Regions from separate parts of the Micromonospora sp. NPDC049047 genome, predicted to be linked through region 2. Evidence: riboswitches for the same ligand, from Rfam matches in the RefSeq annotation. Region 2 holds a riboswitch; the other holds the start of a gene.
The links. Region 2 has a riboswitch for cyclic di-AMP ahead of AB0B86_RS12755 (hypothetical protein). Riboswitches for the same ligand answer to the same signal wherever they lie in the genome.
Positions count from the first base shown of each region.

Region 1: another riboswitch for cyclic di-AMP. It lies ahead of AB0B86_RS25510 (C39 family peptidase); the one in region 2 lies ahead of AB0B86_RS12755 (hypothetical protein).

Region 1 is NZ_JBEZEY010000019.1:117,934-125,447, forward strand. It holds gene AB0B86_RS25505 (alpha/beta fold hydrolase) at 1-95, opposite strand, end outside; gene AB0B86_RS25510 (C39 family peptidase) at 229-1,077, opposite strand; cyclic di-AMP (ydaO/yuaA leader) riboswitch at 1,308-1,449, opposite strand; gene AB0B86_RS25515 (hypothetical protein) at 1,734-2,504, opposite strand; gene AB0B86_RS25520 (hypothetical protein) at 2,639-3,022, opposite strand; gene AB0B86_RS25525 (acyltransferase) at 3,111-4,418, opposite strand; gene AB0B86_RS25530 (glycosyltransferase) at 4,716-5,885, shown strand; gene pseI (pseudaminic acid synthase) at 6,016-7,068, shown strand; gene AB0B86_RS25540 (hypothetical protein) at 7,093-7,514, opposite strand, start outside.
Region 2 is NZ_JBEZEY010000006.1:244,360-251,873, forward strand. It holds gene AB0B86_RS12740 (PfkB family carbohydrate kinase) at 1-513, opposite strand, end outside; gene AB0B86_RS12745 (SRPBCC family protein) at 699-1,166, shown strand; gene AB0B86_RS12750 (hypothetical protein) at 1,385-1,891, opposite strand; gene AB0B86_RS12755 (hypothetical protein) at 2,093-3,109, opposite strand; cyclic di-AMP (ydaO/yuaA leader) riboswitch at 3,166-3,297, opposite strand; gene AB0B86_RS12760 (cation diffusion facilitator family transporter) at 3,409-4,326, opposite strand; gene AB0B86_RS12765 (AAA family ATPase) at 4,435-6,549, opposite strand; gene AB0B86_RS12770 (alpha/beta hydrolase) at 6,658-7,514, opposite strand, start outside.

The DNA.
Region 1 (7,514 bases), on a different contig from region 2:
GCCCAGGGCAACCACACGTCACCGGTCGCGCCCATCCCGTGCAACAGCAGCAGGACCGGCCCTCGACCGGCGTGACCACCCGATTCATCCACCACGGCCGCAGTCTCCCACGGTTCCCGGCCCGGTACGAGAGTCGTCGACGGGGCGTACCGCGGACCGCCGTGGAAGACGCAGCGGGCGCCGGCCCCTTGTGGGGGACGGCGCCCGCTGCGGTCCAGCGTGCCCGGGTCAGGCGGAGTAGCCCCGGCTGGCGATCCAGTTGGCCAGGTCGATGGTGGTGATCCAGTACGACGGGTCGGCAGCGTTGGCCGAGTCGGCGATGCGCACCGTACGGCCGTTGTCCTTGTAACCCACGACGGCGATGTAGTGCCCGCCGCCGTAGGAGTGCCAGCCGCCGTCGGTGTCGGTGGCGTCGCCGACGACGTTCGCGACAACGCCCCGGCCGTCGGTGATGGCCTTGACGACATCGGCCTGGAGGCGGTCCATCTGCGCCGGGCTGGGCGCGCCGGCGAACATCCGGGTCCGGTACGGGGAGCCCTTCACCTCGGCGTTGAGCACCCGGGTGGTGTCCTCGGCCGAGTTGGTGCCCATCTCGGTGGTGCCCAGCTCGGCGCCGAGTTCCTCCTGGGTACGGTCGATCCCGGCGGCGCTGAGCGCGTTACGGGTGGCCGCCGGACCGCAGTTGTAGTAGGTGTTCTGCGCCTGGTACTCGTAGTCGAGCACCTTGGTCGCGGGCGGCTTCGGCGGCGTCGGCTTACGGGTGAGGTCCGGGTTGCTCGTGGCCTTGGCGGCGGGCGCGGCGGCGCTGGTGGCCGGGGCGGCGCTTGTCGGCGCTGCGGTGGCCGACGGGGAGGCGTCGCGCACCTCGCCACGGGAGGCGGCGACGTCGCTGCGCAGCTCGGCGACTGTGGTCGCGGTGCGCTGGTCGGCCGGCGCGTCGTCGGCGGTGGTGAGCAGGGTGCCGGTGGTGCCGGCGATCACGAGGGCCGCGGCGGAGGCGGCGATGATCTGGTACGGGCGCTCGGTCGCGATGCGACGGAGCTGACGCTGCAGGGTGTGCTTCACGGGGTCCTCCACGGTCGGGGGGAGAGCGGCACACCGGGGGCCGGACCGGCATCCGGGCAGGCGCCAGCGCGCGGACTGTGGTCCGCGGATGGTGAACCGCTCAGGGGACGCCCGGCGGGGCCGGGCGGTTAGGCGATGACCCGGGGGTCAGCTCACCGTCGCTTGACGAATGAGCGGGGGCACCGCTGCGCCGTGGAGGCGAGGGAACAGCCGAGGGGTGGGGAGGTGCTGCACGAGAATGGAACTCCTTCCGACACCGCCTACCGGGTTAGCTGACGGATTCGGGCGGGAAGATCGCCCTACCGCGGGCCGATGCTCGCGGATTCACCCCGGACTTACTGATGGGTCCCCGGTTCGTTCATCACGATTGAGCGGGTCGGCGCGGCGTCGCGTCTTGCGATCGATTACCGCACCGGACGGGACGACACTACTGGCCCAACCACACGGTGCCAAGCCAGGCCCACCTGCGTAAACCCGAAACTGCACGGCAATTTCTGCGCGTATTGCCGATGACGTGACTCGATGGGACAAGCGGTTACGGCGACGCCTACGGGCCACAACCGGACAGGTCGCCGAGAGTGCGGCCAGAACGCCGTGAACAATCGAGCCGAACGTGCCGGACGCCCGATTCTGGAATCCCGTGAGCGGGCTCACATAACGGATCGGGCTCAACCCACACGGGCTGGGCGCCAGCGTGCCACGACGGCGGGACGCACCGCCCCGCGGACCAGCCGGCGCGCGGGCGCCCGACTCGGCCGCAGCCGGGCCGCTGCCGCTGCGGCCTCCTCGGCAAGGCTGCGCGCCGACTCGGCGGCCAACTCCGCAGCCCGCCACAGGGCCCGCTCCGCGTCGGCGGCGGCCTGGTAGTCGGCCCGTCTCTCCTCCCGGATCGACCGACTGAGCAGCGCTTCCTGCTCGACCGGGTGCCGCCGGGGGTCCCAGCCCCGCCGGTGTCCGAACACATCGCTGAGCTGGGCCATGCTCAGGTCGCCACGCCAGTACGCCGCCATCGCCGCGCGGTGCAGGTAGCGCTCCCGGGCGGCGTACTCAGCGGGGGTGCGGGGGGTGTCCGGGGTGGGTAGCGCCCCGCAACCCGCGAAGCGGCGGGCGGCCGTGTCCGCCTCGTCGTACCGCGTCCAGGCGCGTTCCACAGCTTCCTGACTGGTCAGCCAGGCATCGCGTCGCCGCTGGGCCGTCCTGGCCGCGCCAGCGGCGGCGACGGCGACCTCCTCGGCGTACCGGCGTCTGTCGAGGAGTTCGGCCGCGGCCACCTCGCGCGCCGTCGGTGCGGCCGGGGACGGGTCGTCGGTGGGCCGGTCCCGTTCGGGCCGGGCGACAAGCACGGCCAGCACGCCCAGCGCGAGCAGGAGCAGGGCCGACCAGATCGCAGCGGCCTGCGGCACCTCGGTTACGAACTGGTAGAAGACGGCGGTCTCCATGGTCGGCACCTCGCGGAGGAAACAGAGCGATGGGGAGCCCCGCCGGCCAGCGGGCCACGGCGGGCCACGGATCGGCGGGAAGGCGGAGCTGGTGGATCGACAGGGTGCGGCGACGGGGCGCCTGCCCCGGTGGCTCAGCGCCCGGGTGGACCCCGGGGTGTCCTACCGCTGGAGGCGTCGACGAGGGACCGCCGGTCGGGCCCGGCCAGGCGCACCGGCAGCGCGGCGGTCGCGGCGGCACCCAGACCCTCGGGGAGCGTCGGCTGCGCGTCGAGCGACCAGGCCGGGAGGGCCTCCTCGGCGGCACCCGCACCCGACACGACGCGCACGCTCGATGCGGCGCTCGGGTGCGACCCGGCGGTCACGCTCGACGTGACGCCGGGGTGCGACGTTGGCGCGGCGGCCGAGGCCGGACCGGCGCCGAGCGCCAGGGCCGCGACGACGGCGAGGCTGGTCAGCACCCGGGTCGTCAAGCGCGCCACCCACCACAGCGGACAGGTGAGCGCGACCGGAAGCACGTCACCACGCTACCGTCGTGCCGACAGTGGCGCATCGACCACGGGCGTGTCGACGCGCCGCCGCACCCGTTGACCAGGTCGGACGGCGTCAGCGGGTGTCCGCGTACGTTGATCGGCTGCCGGTCTGGTCGGGCCCGTCGGCCTCGGTCCGGGTCCCCGCGCCGTCGGTCTCGGCGGCGGTGCCGCTGGTCCGCGTCGCGGCGGTGCCGCTGGTCCGCGTCGCGACGGTGCCGCTGGTCCGGGTCGCGGCGGTGCCGCTGGTCCGCGTCGCGGCGGTGCGTTGTCCGGGGATGGACGCCGATCGGGCCGGACGGCGCGGTGCGAGCCGGCGCATCATCGGGGTTTCCACGTAGCGGTGCAGCAGCGCGGCGAGGAGCAGGGTCACCAGCAGGAAACCGAGCACCACGGCCGGGCCGCGCCAACCCGCGAAGCCGGTCCCCCAGTCGCCGGTGAAGCGCAGCACGCTCGTCATCACCAGCACGTGGACCAGGTAGAAGGCGAAGGAGACCTCGCCGAGCCAGACCAGCGGCCGGGACCGCCACGGCGACCGCCGGTCCCGCACGTCCGCGTCCGCGGCGGCGGTGATGACAAGCAGGTACGCGACAGCGAGCAACGTGGTCCACAACTCCGCGGGAATCCACTGCGCGGCGGCCGCCCAGACACCCACGAAGATGACGCTGGCCCAGGTCAGCCCGGGGCCACGCCAGAGACCCCGGCGCATCAACTCGGCCGCCACCGCGCCCAACCAGAACTCCAGCGACCGGGCCGGCGGGAAGATCTGGGTGAACCACCAGCGGCTCACCTCCGGCACCAGGTGCTGGGCCGGCCAGAGCGCGAGGATCAGCAGTGGCATCGCGACGACGAGCGCCCAGAGCAGCTTCGGCCGGGCCCGGCGCAGCAGCGGCAGCACCAGCGGCAGGCAGAGGTAGAAGAAGAACTCGCAGGAGAGCGACCAGCTCACCGTGTTGATGCTGTAGAACCAGCCCGGCCGGGGGTCCCAGGCCTGCAACAACAGCAGGTTCTCCAGCGCGGCGGCCGGCAGCACCGGGTCGGCGAACCACCAGGCGACAAGCAACGTCGCCCCCCACAGCACCAGGTGGTTGGGGTAGATCTTGGCAATTCGTCGCCGCCAGAAGGTACGCCGGGAGTCGCCGGCCCGGGCCGACCAGACCAGCACGAATCCGCTGAGGATGAAGAAGAACTGCACCCCGGACAGGCCGAGGCTGAACAACTTGTCGACCACCGCCTTGTAGTCCGGCTCGGCGATGATCCGCATGGTGCCCGCGTGGAACCCGAAGACCAGCAGCGCGGCGATCCACCGCAGCCCGGTGAGCGAGGGCAGCCGGGACGGAGCGGGGACGGGCCTGGCGGTTGACGTCGCGGCGGCGCTCGTCATGGGCGGATGCCGAGGCTTGGCAGGGTCACCAGCACGTTCGTATCCTCCTCGGCGCGGCGTGGACGGCACGACAGCGACGCCCGCGACGACCCGGCAGGGCCGCACCCGGGGCACCCTACCGGGTCACTCCCGGGTGAACCGGACGTGTCCCACCGGTTACCGGCCCGCCGCACCCGGGTCGGGGCCGGCGCCGACCGGTCGGCGTTAACCTTCCGCTGGGCGGGAGTTCAGCGACTCCACCATCGGCGGCCACGTGCGGTTCCGGGGCCGGCCACCCAGGTCGTCGAAGGTGGCGGCGTGGTCAATGAGCCGACGCACGCACCGCTGCTGAGCATCGTCGTGCCCGTGTACGGCGTCGAGGCGTACCTGTACCAGTGCCTCGAATCGATCCGGGCCGACATTCCGGCCGGCGAGTCGGACGCGGTCGAGTTGATCGCCGTCGACGACGCCTCACCGGACGGCTGCGGCGACATGCTCCGCGCGTACGCGGCCGGACACGACCGGGTCCGCGTCGTGCACCTGAGCAGCAACGTGGGTCTGGGCCTGGCCCGCAACGCCGGGCTCGACGTGGCCACCGGCCGGTACGTCTGGTTCATCGACAGCGACGACTGGGTGCCGCCGGGCACGATCCCGGCCGTGCTGGACCGGCTGCGCCAGCACCAGCCCGACGTGCTGATGCTCGACCACCTGCGGGTGCACGAGGACGGCCGGCGGGAGGTCGACGCGAGCAGTCACCTGCTGCACGGAATCGCCGGCGTGACCCGCCTGGGCGACCAGCCGCAACTGCTGCGGGTGCAGCACACCGCCTGGAACAAGGTGGTCCGCCGGGACTTCCTGGACCAGTTGGAGCTGCGGTTCTTCCCCGGCTGGTACGAGGACATCCCGTTCAGCCATCCGCTGCTGATCGGCGCGGAGAAGATCTCTGTGCTGAACCGGGTCTGCTACCTCTACCGGCAGGGTCGGCACGGCGCGATCACCTCCACCCGCAGTGGCCGGCACTTCGACGCGTTCGCCCAGTACGAGCGCCTGTTGGACTGGGTCGCCCGCCGGCACCCGGACGAGCGGTTGCAGGCCGAACTGTTCCAACTGATGATCAGCCACTACCTGGTGGTGGTGGGCAACGACGACCGGCTGCACCCGCACCTGCGGCGGGACTTCTTCCACCGGGCCGCCGAGCACTACCGCCGGTACCTGCCTGCCGGTGGCTATCCGCTGCCCGCCGGGGTGACCGGGCTCAAGCACCGCCTGGTCGGGCGGGGTGACTGGCTGGCGTACTCGGCGCTGCGTCAGGCGCACCGGGTCGCGGGTCGCCTGCGCCGCGGTGCCCCGCGGGGGGCCGTCGGCGTCGCGGTCGGTCCGGTGAGCGCCGACGAGGACCCGGGTCGAGGGGCGGACGTCGCGGCGATTCGGGGCAGCGGGATCGCGGCGGAGCGGCGGGACGCACTGGCCGGGGGCCGGCTGCCGTGAGCACCGCAGGCCAGGCCGGGAGTCGACTCGACTCCCGGTACACGTGTTTTCCAGGTCGTCCGCCCGCCGGGTGGACGACGACAGCAGCACCACCGCACGCGGGTGCGGGCATACCGGAACAGAGGTCGGAATGACGGCGACAATCAAGATCGGACCACACCTGGTCGGTGCCGGGGAGCGACCGTTCGTGGTGGCCGAGATGTCCGGCAACCACAACGGTGACCTGAACCGGGCGCTGTCCATCGTCGACGCGGTGGCCGCGAGCGGGGCGCACGCGCTGAAGCTCCAGACGTACCGGCCGGACACGATCACGATCGACGTCGACACACCGGCGTTCCGGATCTCCAGCGGGCACGAGTTGTGGGGTGGGGAGAACCTGTACCGCCTCTACGAGCGGGCGCACACCCCGTACGAGTGGCACGCACCGATCTTCGAGCGGGCCCGCGAGCGTGGCCTGACCGTCTTCTCGTCACCGTTCGACGCGACAGCTGTGGAGTTGCTGGAGTCGCTTGACGCGCCCGCGTACAAGATCGCTTCTTCGGAGCTTGTCGACCTGCCGCTGATCCGGTTCGTGGCCAGCACCGGCAAGCCGATGGTGATCTCCACGGGGATGGCGACGGTCGCCGAGATCGACGCCGCGGTGCGCACCGCCCGGGCCGGCGGCGCTGCGGGCATCGTCCTGCTGGCCTGCACCGCGTCCTACCCGGCACCACCGGCCGACAGCAACCTGCGTCGGCTGCCGGTGCTGGCTGGCGCGTTCGACGTGCCGGTCGGGCTCTCCGACCACACGCCCGGCATCGGGGTGGCGGTCGCCTCGGTGGCGCTCGGTGCCTGTTTCATCGAGAAGCACGTCACCCTGGACCGGGCCGACGGTGGCGTGGACTCGGACTTCTCGCTGAACCCGGCGGAGCTGACGGCGCTGGTCGCCGAGTCCGGTCGGGCGTACGAGGCGTTGGGTGGCACCGCGATCGGCCCGACCCCGGCGGAGCGGGAAGGGCTGCGGTTCCGCCGTTCGCTGTTCGTGGTCGAGGACGTGCGCGCCGGTGACCCGGTGACCAGCCACAATGTCCGGTCGATCCGACCGGCCGGCGGGCTGGCACCCGTGGAGATCGACCGGGCGCTGGGGCGCACCTTCGCCACCGACGTCCCGCGCGGCACCCCGCTGAGCTGGGACCTGATCTGACGGTGCGGCTGGCGGGAACTTCCCCTACTGGATCCCGTTGGCAATCTTTCCGGTCGTCACCCAGAGAGCATCGACCAAGCGCAGATCAACGGAACGGATGATGACCCGCTGCCCGGCGGCGTGGTCGATCAGATCCGCTACCAGGCGGTCGGCGTGCTGGCGGGCGGCGTGGTCGGGAAATGCCCACTCAGGTATCCAGAGAGGGTCATCGGGGGCCCCTCCCAAAGCCTCGTCGAGGCGATCGAGGGCATCGGTGGCTACTACCTGACTGAACTGGTAGAGACGATCATCCGGAAGGTCGCCGCCGGTGCGCTCGGCAATAACCCGGAAATGCCAGACCGCCTCCACGGCAGCGAGTCTCGCGAAGCCCTCCAGGGGCCCGTCGTACCAGTCGAGAACGATGGCCCGGTCGACCACCACCTCCGCCACAGGCATGGCCGCCAACT
Region 2 (7,514 bases):
CAGCACCGCGCCGAGGTGATCACCGGAGAGGTCGACGACCACCCGGCCGCCGTTGGCGGCGAGGTCGGCGGCGAAGCGCCGGTACAGGTCGGCCGGGACCAGCCACGGCTCGTTCGGCCCACTGAGGACGCTCACCGCGGCCTGTAGGCCCTCGCCGAGGGCCAGGTTGTACAGCTCGTCCAACTCGTGCCGGCTCAGCGGCTGCCCGGGTACGTCGGCGATCTCCTGGCGCGAGCCGCCCCGGCGGTCGTGCACGTACCCGCCGCTGCCGGAGTCACGGACCACCACCTTGAGGTCCACTCCCTCGCTCACCAGGAGCGGCTCCAGCACCTGCCCGATCTCGCCGCCGAGGGCGGCGCAGAGCACCACGTCGACACCGAGTGACATGACCATCCGGGCCTGCCAGACGCCCTGCCCGCCGGGGTGCAGGTGCAGCTCGGGGTGGTCGTTCGGCTGGTCCACGGTGACCGTGAGCTGCGGGGTGGGCGCGAAGACCATCACGTGCCCGCTCATCCGTCGTCGCCACTCATGCTGTCGCCCTTCAGTCGGTCGGGTGAATCCTCACCAACCGACCCTAATGGGACAACTGGGGACGCGGCCTCCCATCGACAGGTGTTGGCCCGACATCGGCGGCCGTCGGGCGTTGCCAGCCAGACATCGGTACGGGACGATCGTGCGACAACGACGGTGGGAGACGTGTGCTCAGCAGCGATACCTTCGGCTACACCGTCCAGGCCCGGTGCTCGCCGGACGAGGCGGCGGCGTTGCTCAGCGACCTGACCCGACAGGGCGAGCTGCATCCGCTGATCGTGCGGGTCCGGGAACTGCCGCCCCGACCCGGTGCCCGGGCCAGCTACACGATCAACGACAGGCTGGTGGCCGGCCCGCTCCGCTTCCGGACCACGTACCACGCGGACGTGCTGATCAGCGAGGCCGACGAGATCGTCACGGTGGCCCGCCAGTGGCCCGCCACCACGGTGCGCAACCACACCCGACTGCGCGCCGAGTCGGAAGGCCTGGTCCGGATCGATGTCGAGATCACCCTGACCGCGCCGACGCCACTGTTCCGGTACGCGTTCCGCCAGGCGCGCTCCGCGCACCTCGCCCTCGCCGCCCGGCTCGGCCCGGCCCTCGACCGCGCCGGCGACCCCCCACCCTCGTCCTGACCCCACCCCGCCTCGACCAGCCCACCCCCGCCCTCGCGGCCCAGCTCATGATCGTGCTCGATCGTGGATGTAGTGGCCTGTGGGCGGGAGGATGCCACCGGATCCAGGTTCTAGCGCGGTCGTCGCAGCGCGGTCGTGGCAGCGCGGTCGTCGCAGCATGGACATCGCGGCGCGGCCGGGGCAGCGCGATCGTCGCGCCATCGGCATCGCGGCGCGGGTCAGTGCGGCGTGGTCACCGGGGTGCTCTCACGGGCGGGGCGGGCGACGGGACGTCGGCCCCAGGGCTTGTAGGTGGACAGCACCGTCGCAATGATCATCAGGCTGGTCGAGACGGCGGGGGCGATCACCAGGTCGGCGCGGTCTCGGGTGGGAAGGGCGGCGCCCACCGCACCGGCGTGCCGCAGGTTCGGCGTGAGCAGGAACAGCACCAGTCCGACCATCACGGTGGTGAGCACGAGCTTGGCCAGCACCCAGCGATAGCGCCACAGGCCCCACGGGGTGAGGAGCGCGCTGGCGACCCCGACCAGCCAGACCAGGACGCTCAGCGGCGCGAACAGCACAGTGCCGACCAGCGCCATGACCGGGTAGACCACCGCCGGGTCGGCGCCACGCTGCACGGCGATGCCGAGGGTGAGGAGCACGAGGTCGGCACCGAGCCAGCCGAGCGAGGTGACCAGATGCAGTGCGAGCAGGCCCTTGCGGGTGGTGGGTGGGATCCGAGGCATACCGCGATGCTGCCCGCCGACCCGGGCCGGGTCGTCCGACCGCCGACGTCATCCAGGGTACGCCCGGCGACGTAGCCGGCCCCGGCGACGGCATCGCCCGCCCGCAAGGGTCAACACGACATCACCGACTCCGGGGTATCCCGTTGACCGGATACCCCGGAGTCGGCGAACACGAGCGGATCACCCGCCGGACACCGGGGGTCAGTAGACCGACAGGTGTACGTGGTTGGTGTGGTCGGTGGACGGGGTGCCGCCCGCGCCGCTGTACGACTTCCACCCACTGCTGGGCAGCCAGATCTGCCGGTACCAGATCACGTACAGCACGGCGAGCTGGTCGGCGTTGCGGATGAAGTACGCGGCCAGGTTGTTGCCGTACGTCTTGTCGCCGCCGGTGGCGTTGCCGCCGAAGCCATCCTTCTGGGCCGCGAAGTCGCAGGCCCGGCCCTTGGGGTGTTCGCCGGAGCCGCTGGGGCGGTGGCAGGAGACGTACCTGGTGAAGCCGGCGGCCTTGGCCTGGTTGAGCGCGTGCAGGGTGCGCGGGGTGATGCAGCCGCTGGCGGGGGTGGGGTCGTTGACGCTGCACGATTCGGATGGCCAGGAGCCGTCGGAGTTGCGGGGTGCGGCCTTCGCGTTCGCCGTGGAGGTGCCCCGGTTGGAACCGCTGTCGGCGGTGGTCTGCGGCTTGGGGGCGTTGGCCACGGCCAGCGCCCGTTCGGCCTGGTCCTTGCGCTTGGCCATCACCGCTACCTGCTTGCGCTCTTCGACGATCTCGCCGTTCAGGGCGGCCCGGGTGCGATTGGCCTGGTCCTTGGTGGCGAGTAGATCGCGCAGCACCCGGTCCTCGTTGGCGGCCACCGCCTCCAGCGCGGCGGCCCGGTCCATGAAGCCCTCCGGGCTGTTGCTGTTGAGCAGCGCCGACACCGTGCCGAGCCGGCCGGTGCGGTACGCCACGTCGGCGATCTGGCCGACCTTGCCGTCGCGCTGGGCGAGCTCGACCTCGATGGTCTTCAGCTGGGTGGCGAGCTGCTGTTGCCGCTGCACGGAGGTGTCCAGCGCGCGTTTCGCGTCCAGGTAGCCCTTGCTGGCGGCCTCAAGTTGGGCGCGTAGCGAGGGGGTGCCGCCCTCCTCGTCGGAGTCGGGGGCGGCGGCGGCCCGCAGGCCGGTCGGGGGAGCGGCCGAGGCGGTGCCGGCCGGGAGCGCGACGCCGAGGGCGAACATCGCGACGATCAGGGCCGCCAGTCGGGCGGCGGGTGGTCGTGCTGGTGCCACTGCGCATGTCCTTCCGTCAGCCGCCGACCGGGTTAGCTGTCGGGTTCGGGACGGAAGATCCCTACCGCTGACGCGGATGCACCCCAGGAACGTGGTTCCCCGGTTCGCCCGGCTGGGCGATTAGGCGGCGACCGCCACCGGCGCCTGGAGGGCGCCGCCTGGTGGAGGCCGGGACCGAGCCTACCGGTGCCGGTGGGGCGGCTGCAGCCGTTGTGACGGACGGTGCGTGCGTCGTCACGAACGAATTGTCACCACTCGATCGAGCCGCACGCTCCGGTGGCGGCGCCGGGCTCGATCTGCAACGTCGCGTGTTCGATCCGGAAGTCGTCGTGCAGGGCGGTACGCGCCGCGGTGAGCACCGCGCCGACCTCCGCGTCGGGTGCCATGGTCAGGTGCGCGGACGCCACGTCCATGCCCGAGGTGAGCGTCCAGACGTGCAGGTCGTGCACCTCGACCACGCCGGGGACCGCGGCCAGTCGGTCATGCACGGCGGTCACCTGGAGGTGCTTCGGGGCGGCCTGGACCAGAATCCGGACGGCGGCGCGGGCCAGCCGCCAGGTGCGCGGCAGGATGAACGCGCCGATGGCGACCGCGACGAGTGGATCGGCCCACCACCAGTCGGTGCCGGCGATGAGCAGCGCCGCGCCGATCACGCCCAACGAGCCGAGCAGGTCGCCGAGCACCTCCAGGTAGGCGCCCTGGAGGTTGATGCTCTCCCGGGCGCCGGCGCGAAGCAGGGCGAAGGCGACGATGTTCGCGAGCAGGCCGAGGACGGCCACCGCGAGCATTGGTCCGGTGACGACCTCGTGCGGGTCCCCGAATCGGCGGATCGCCTCGATCAGCACGTAGACGGCGACGCCGGAGAGCAGGACGGCGTTGGCGAGCGCGGCGAGCACCTCGAGTCGGTAGAGCCCGAAGGTGCGCTGCGGGTCGCCGGTGGCCCGCCGGGTCGCGGTGATCGCGGCGAGTGCCATGCCGATGCCGAGCACGTCGGTGAACATGTGCCCGGCGTCGGAGAGCAGGGCGAGCGAGCCGGTGTGCAGGGCGGCCACCGCCTCGACCACCATCAGGGTGGCGAGCAGCCCGAACGCCGCCCAGAGTCGGCCCCTGTGCTGGTGTGCGGCATTGGCGACCGACCCATGGTGGTGGTCATGACCTGCGCCCACGAGATCCACCTTCCGCCGCCGGTCGGGGCCCGGTCAAATGTATGTTCACATCGCTATGTATGCAACTATGAGGTAGACCACCGGCCCAGCAGGCAGGTTTGCCCCGGATCAGTCGGTCGGATCGATTGTGGTGAGCCGCTGCGTGGCCCGGGAAAGCGCCACGTACAGGGTGCGTACCCCCGCGCCCGGATCGGCCCGGATCTCGCTCGGGGCGACGAGCACGACCCCGTCGTACTCCATGCCCTTGGCCTCCAGGCTGGTCACCACCTGCAGGCGCGGCGCGTCGAGCGCGTCGAGCCAACCGGCGACCTCGTCGCGGCGGGGGACCGGAGTGATCACCCCGACCGTGCCCTCCACCTCGGCCAGCAGCCCGGCGGCCGCCTTCACGACGGCGGTCTCCAACCCGGTCGCGGGCACCACCAGCTCGACCGGATCGACCCCGGTGGAGCGCACGGCGGTCGGTAGCGGCAGGTCAGGGTAGAGCCGGCGGATCTCCGCCGCCGCCACCGCGAAGATCTCCGCCGAGTTGCGGTAGTTGGTGGTGAGCGTGAAGTCGTGTCGCTTACGCCGGCCCAGGGCCTGGTCCCGAGCCCGGGTCAGCTCCTCCGGATCACCGGTCCACGCGGTCTGCGCGGGGTCACCCACCACCGTCCAGGAGGCCAGCCGGCCACGCCGCCCGACCATCCGCCACTGCATCGGTGAGACGTCCTGCGCCTCGTCCACCACCACGTGCGCGTACTCCCGGTAGTCCTCCGGGCGCTCCCGGGCCGCCGCTCGGGCCGCGCGCTGCCTGTCGCTCGCGGTGCTCAGCTCGCGTACGCCGCCAGCGAGTTGGAACGGGTCGCGGCGGGCCTTGGCCGGCTGCGCCGGCTTGCCGAGCAACGCGTCCAACTCGTCGAGCAGCGCGATGTCGGCGATGGTCAACCCGGCGGAGTCCAGACTCCGGTACGCCGCGCCGAGCAGCCGGATCTCGTCGGTGGAGAGAATCCCGGCAGCGTACCGGCGCAGCCGCTCCGGCCGGGCCAGCCAACCCAGCACGTGCCGCGGGTGCAGCCGGGGCCACCACGCCTTGAGAAACTCCCGGAACTCGGCCCGCTCGGCGATCTCCGCCTCGAAGGTCCGCTGCTCCGGCAGGCGAACGCCCACCTCGCGGGCCTGCGCCCAGAGCGCGCCGAACACGCCGTCGAAGCCGGCCCGGCGCACCTCGTTGCGGCGGGCGCCGCGGTGCAGCGCGCGGTCCCGGATCCGGTCCAGCTCGTCCCGGTTCAACCGCAGCAGCGTGCCCCGGTAGAGCAGTCGCAGCTCACCCGGGCCGCCCGGCACCGCGTCCCGGACCGCGCGTTCCAGCACCCGGCGCATCCGCAGCGAGCCCTTCACCGCTGCCACCTCGGGCGGGTCGGTACGGGTGGCGGTCATCCCCGGAAAGAGAGTGCCGAGCGAGTGCAGGGTGGCGGTGTCCTCGCCGAGCGACGGCAACACCGAGGCGATGTACTCGACGAACACCCCCGACGGGCCGACCACCAGGATCCCGCCACCGGCGTAGCGGCTGCGGTCGGAGTAGAGCAGGAACGCCGCCCGGTGCAGGGCGACGGCGGTCTTACCGGTGCCCGGACCGCCCGCGACGATCGTCACCCCGGAGCCGGGCGAACGGATCGCCTCGTCCTGCTCCCGTTGGATGGTCGCCACGATGTCCCGCATGCCCCGGCCGGTCGCCTTGGACAGGGTGGCCAGCAGCGCGCCGTCGCCGACGACTGTCATCCCCTCCGGGGCCGCGCTCGGGTCCAGCAGGTCATCCTCGATCCGGGTGACCCGCTCGGCCCGGGACTGGATCGTGCGGCGACGCACCACGTCCAGCGGCTGCGCCGGGGTGGCCTGGTAGAAGGCGGCGGCGGCGGGCGCCCGCCAGTCGACGACGAGCGTGCTGGCGTCCTCGTCGCGGATCCCGAGCCGCCCCACGTGCAGCACCTGCCGGTCGCGCAGGTCCAGCCGGCCGAAGACCAACCCCTCGTACTCGGCGTCCAGGACGTGCCGCCGTTGCGCCGCGTGGAAGACCATCGCGTCGCGCTCGACCAACGCGCCGAACGTGCCCACCCGGGCCATCCGGTAGCCGTCACGCTCGGCCCGGACCGCCGAGCGCCGCAGTTCGGCCAATCGGGCGTACACCCGGTCAAGGTGTCGTTGCTCGACGGCAATCTCCTGCTCAAGGCCGGTCTGGTCGGTCAACGCACGCTCCTTCGAAGGTCGCCGGCAGGGGGCGGGAACCGCGCAAGCCAACCGCAGAAGGGTACGGCCCCAGGCCGGGCCCGCGACGCGCGAGGTGCGCGAACGCGCTCAGACACCCGTTCCGGCGGCGGTCGTGCCGTGCCGGCGGGGCGTCGGTTCGGCGAGCACCCGGCGCAGGACGCCGGTCAGTGCCGCGGTCACCTCGTCCGGCCGCTCCATCATCAACATGTGCCCGGCGCCCGGGCAGACGGTCAGTTCGGTGGCCGGCAGGGCCGCCGCGATCGACTCGGCACACGGCGGCGGGGTCAGCCGGTCCCGGTCGCCGACCAGGGCGGCGGCCGGCAGGTGCGCCAACGCGGCGAGGGTGTCCAGTCGGTGCTGGGTGCCGATGGAGGCCCGGAACCCGCCGATCGACCGCAGCGAGGCCCGAGCCACCGCGGACGTCACCAGCCGGATGTCCGCCGGCTCGCAGCGGTCGCCGAAGAGCATCCACCGGATGCTCGGTTGCAGGGCGTTGAGCAGCGCCCGGGGCGCTCGCCACGAGCCGCAGCGGGCCAGCACTCCGGCACCTGTCGTCTCGGCCAGCCGGATCAGTCGGGCAATCCGGGGCGAGAGCCCGTAGACGGTGTGGGTGTGCCCCTCGGCGGTGGTCGACACGAAGACCAGACCGGCCGCCCGGGCGGCGAAGTGGGCGGGGTGGCGGTGGGCGTACTCCATGATCGTCATGCCGCCCATCGAGTGCCCGACCAGGACCACCGGCCCGACCGGCGCCACCGTGTCGAGCACCGCGGCCAGGTCGTCGCCGAGTTGGGCCAGGGTGGCCGTGGGCAACGCCATGCAACTGGACCGGCCGTGCCCCCGGGCGTCGTAGGTGACCACCCGCACCGACCCGCCGACCGATGCCCCGGTGAGCGCGTCGACCTGCCGGTGCCAGGCCCGCCCGTCCAACGTCCAGCCATGCAGCA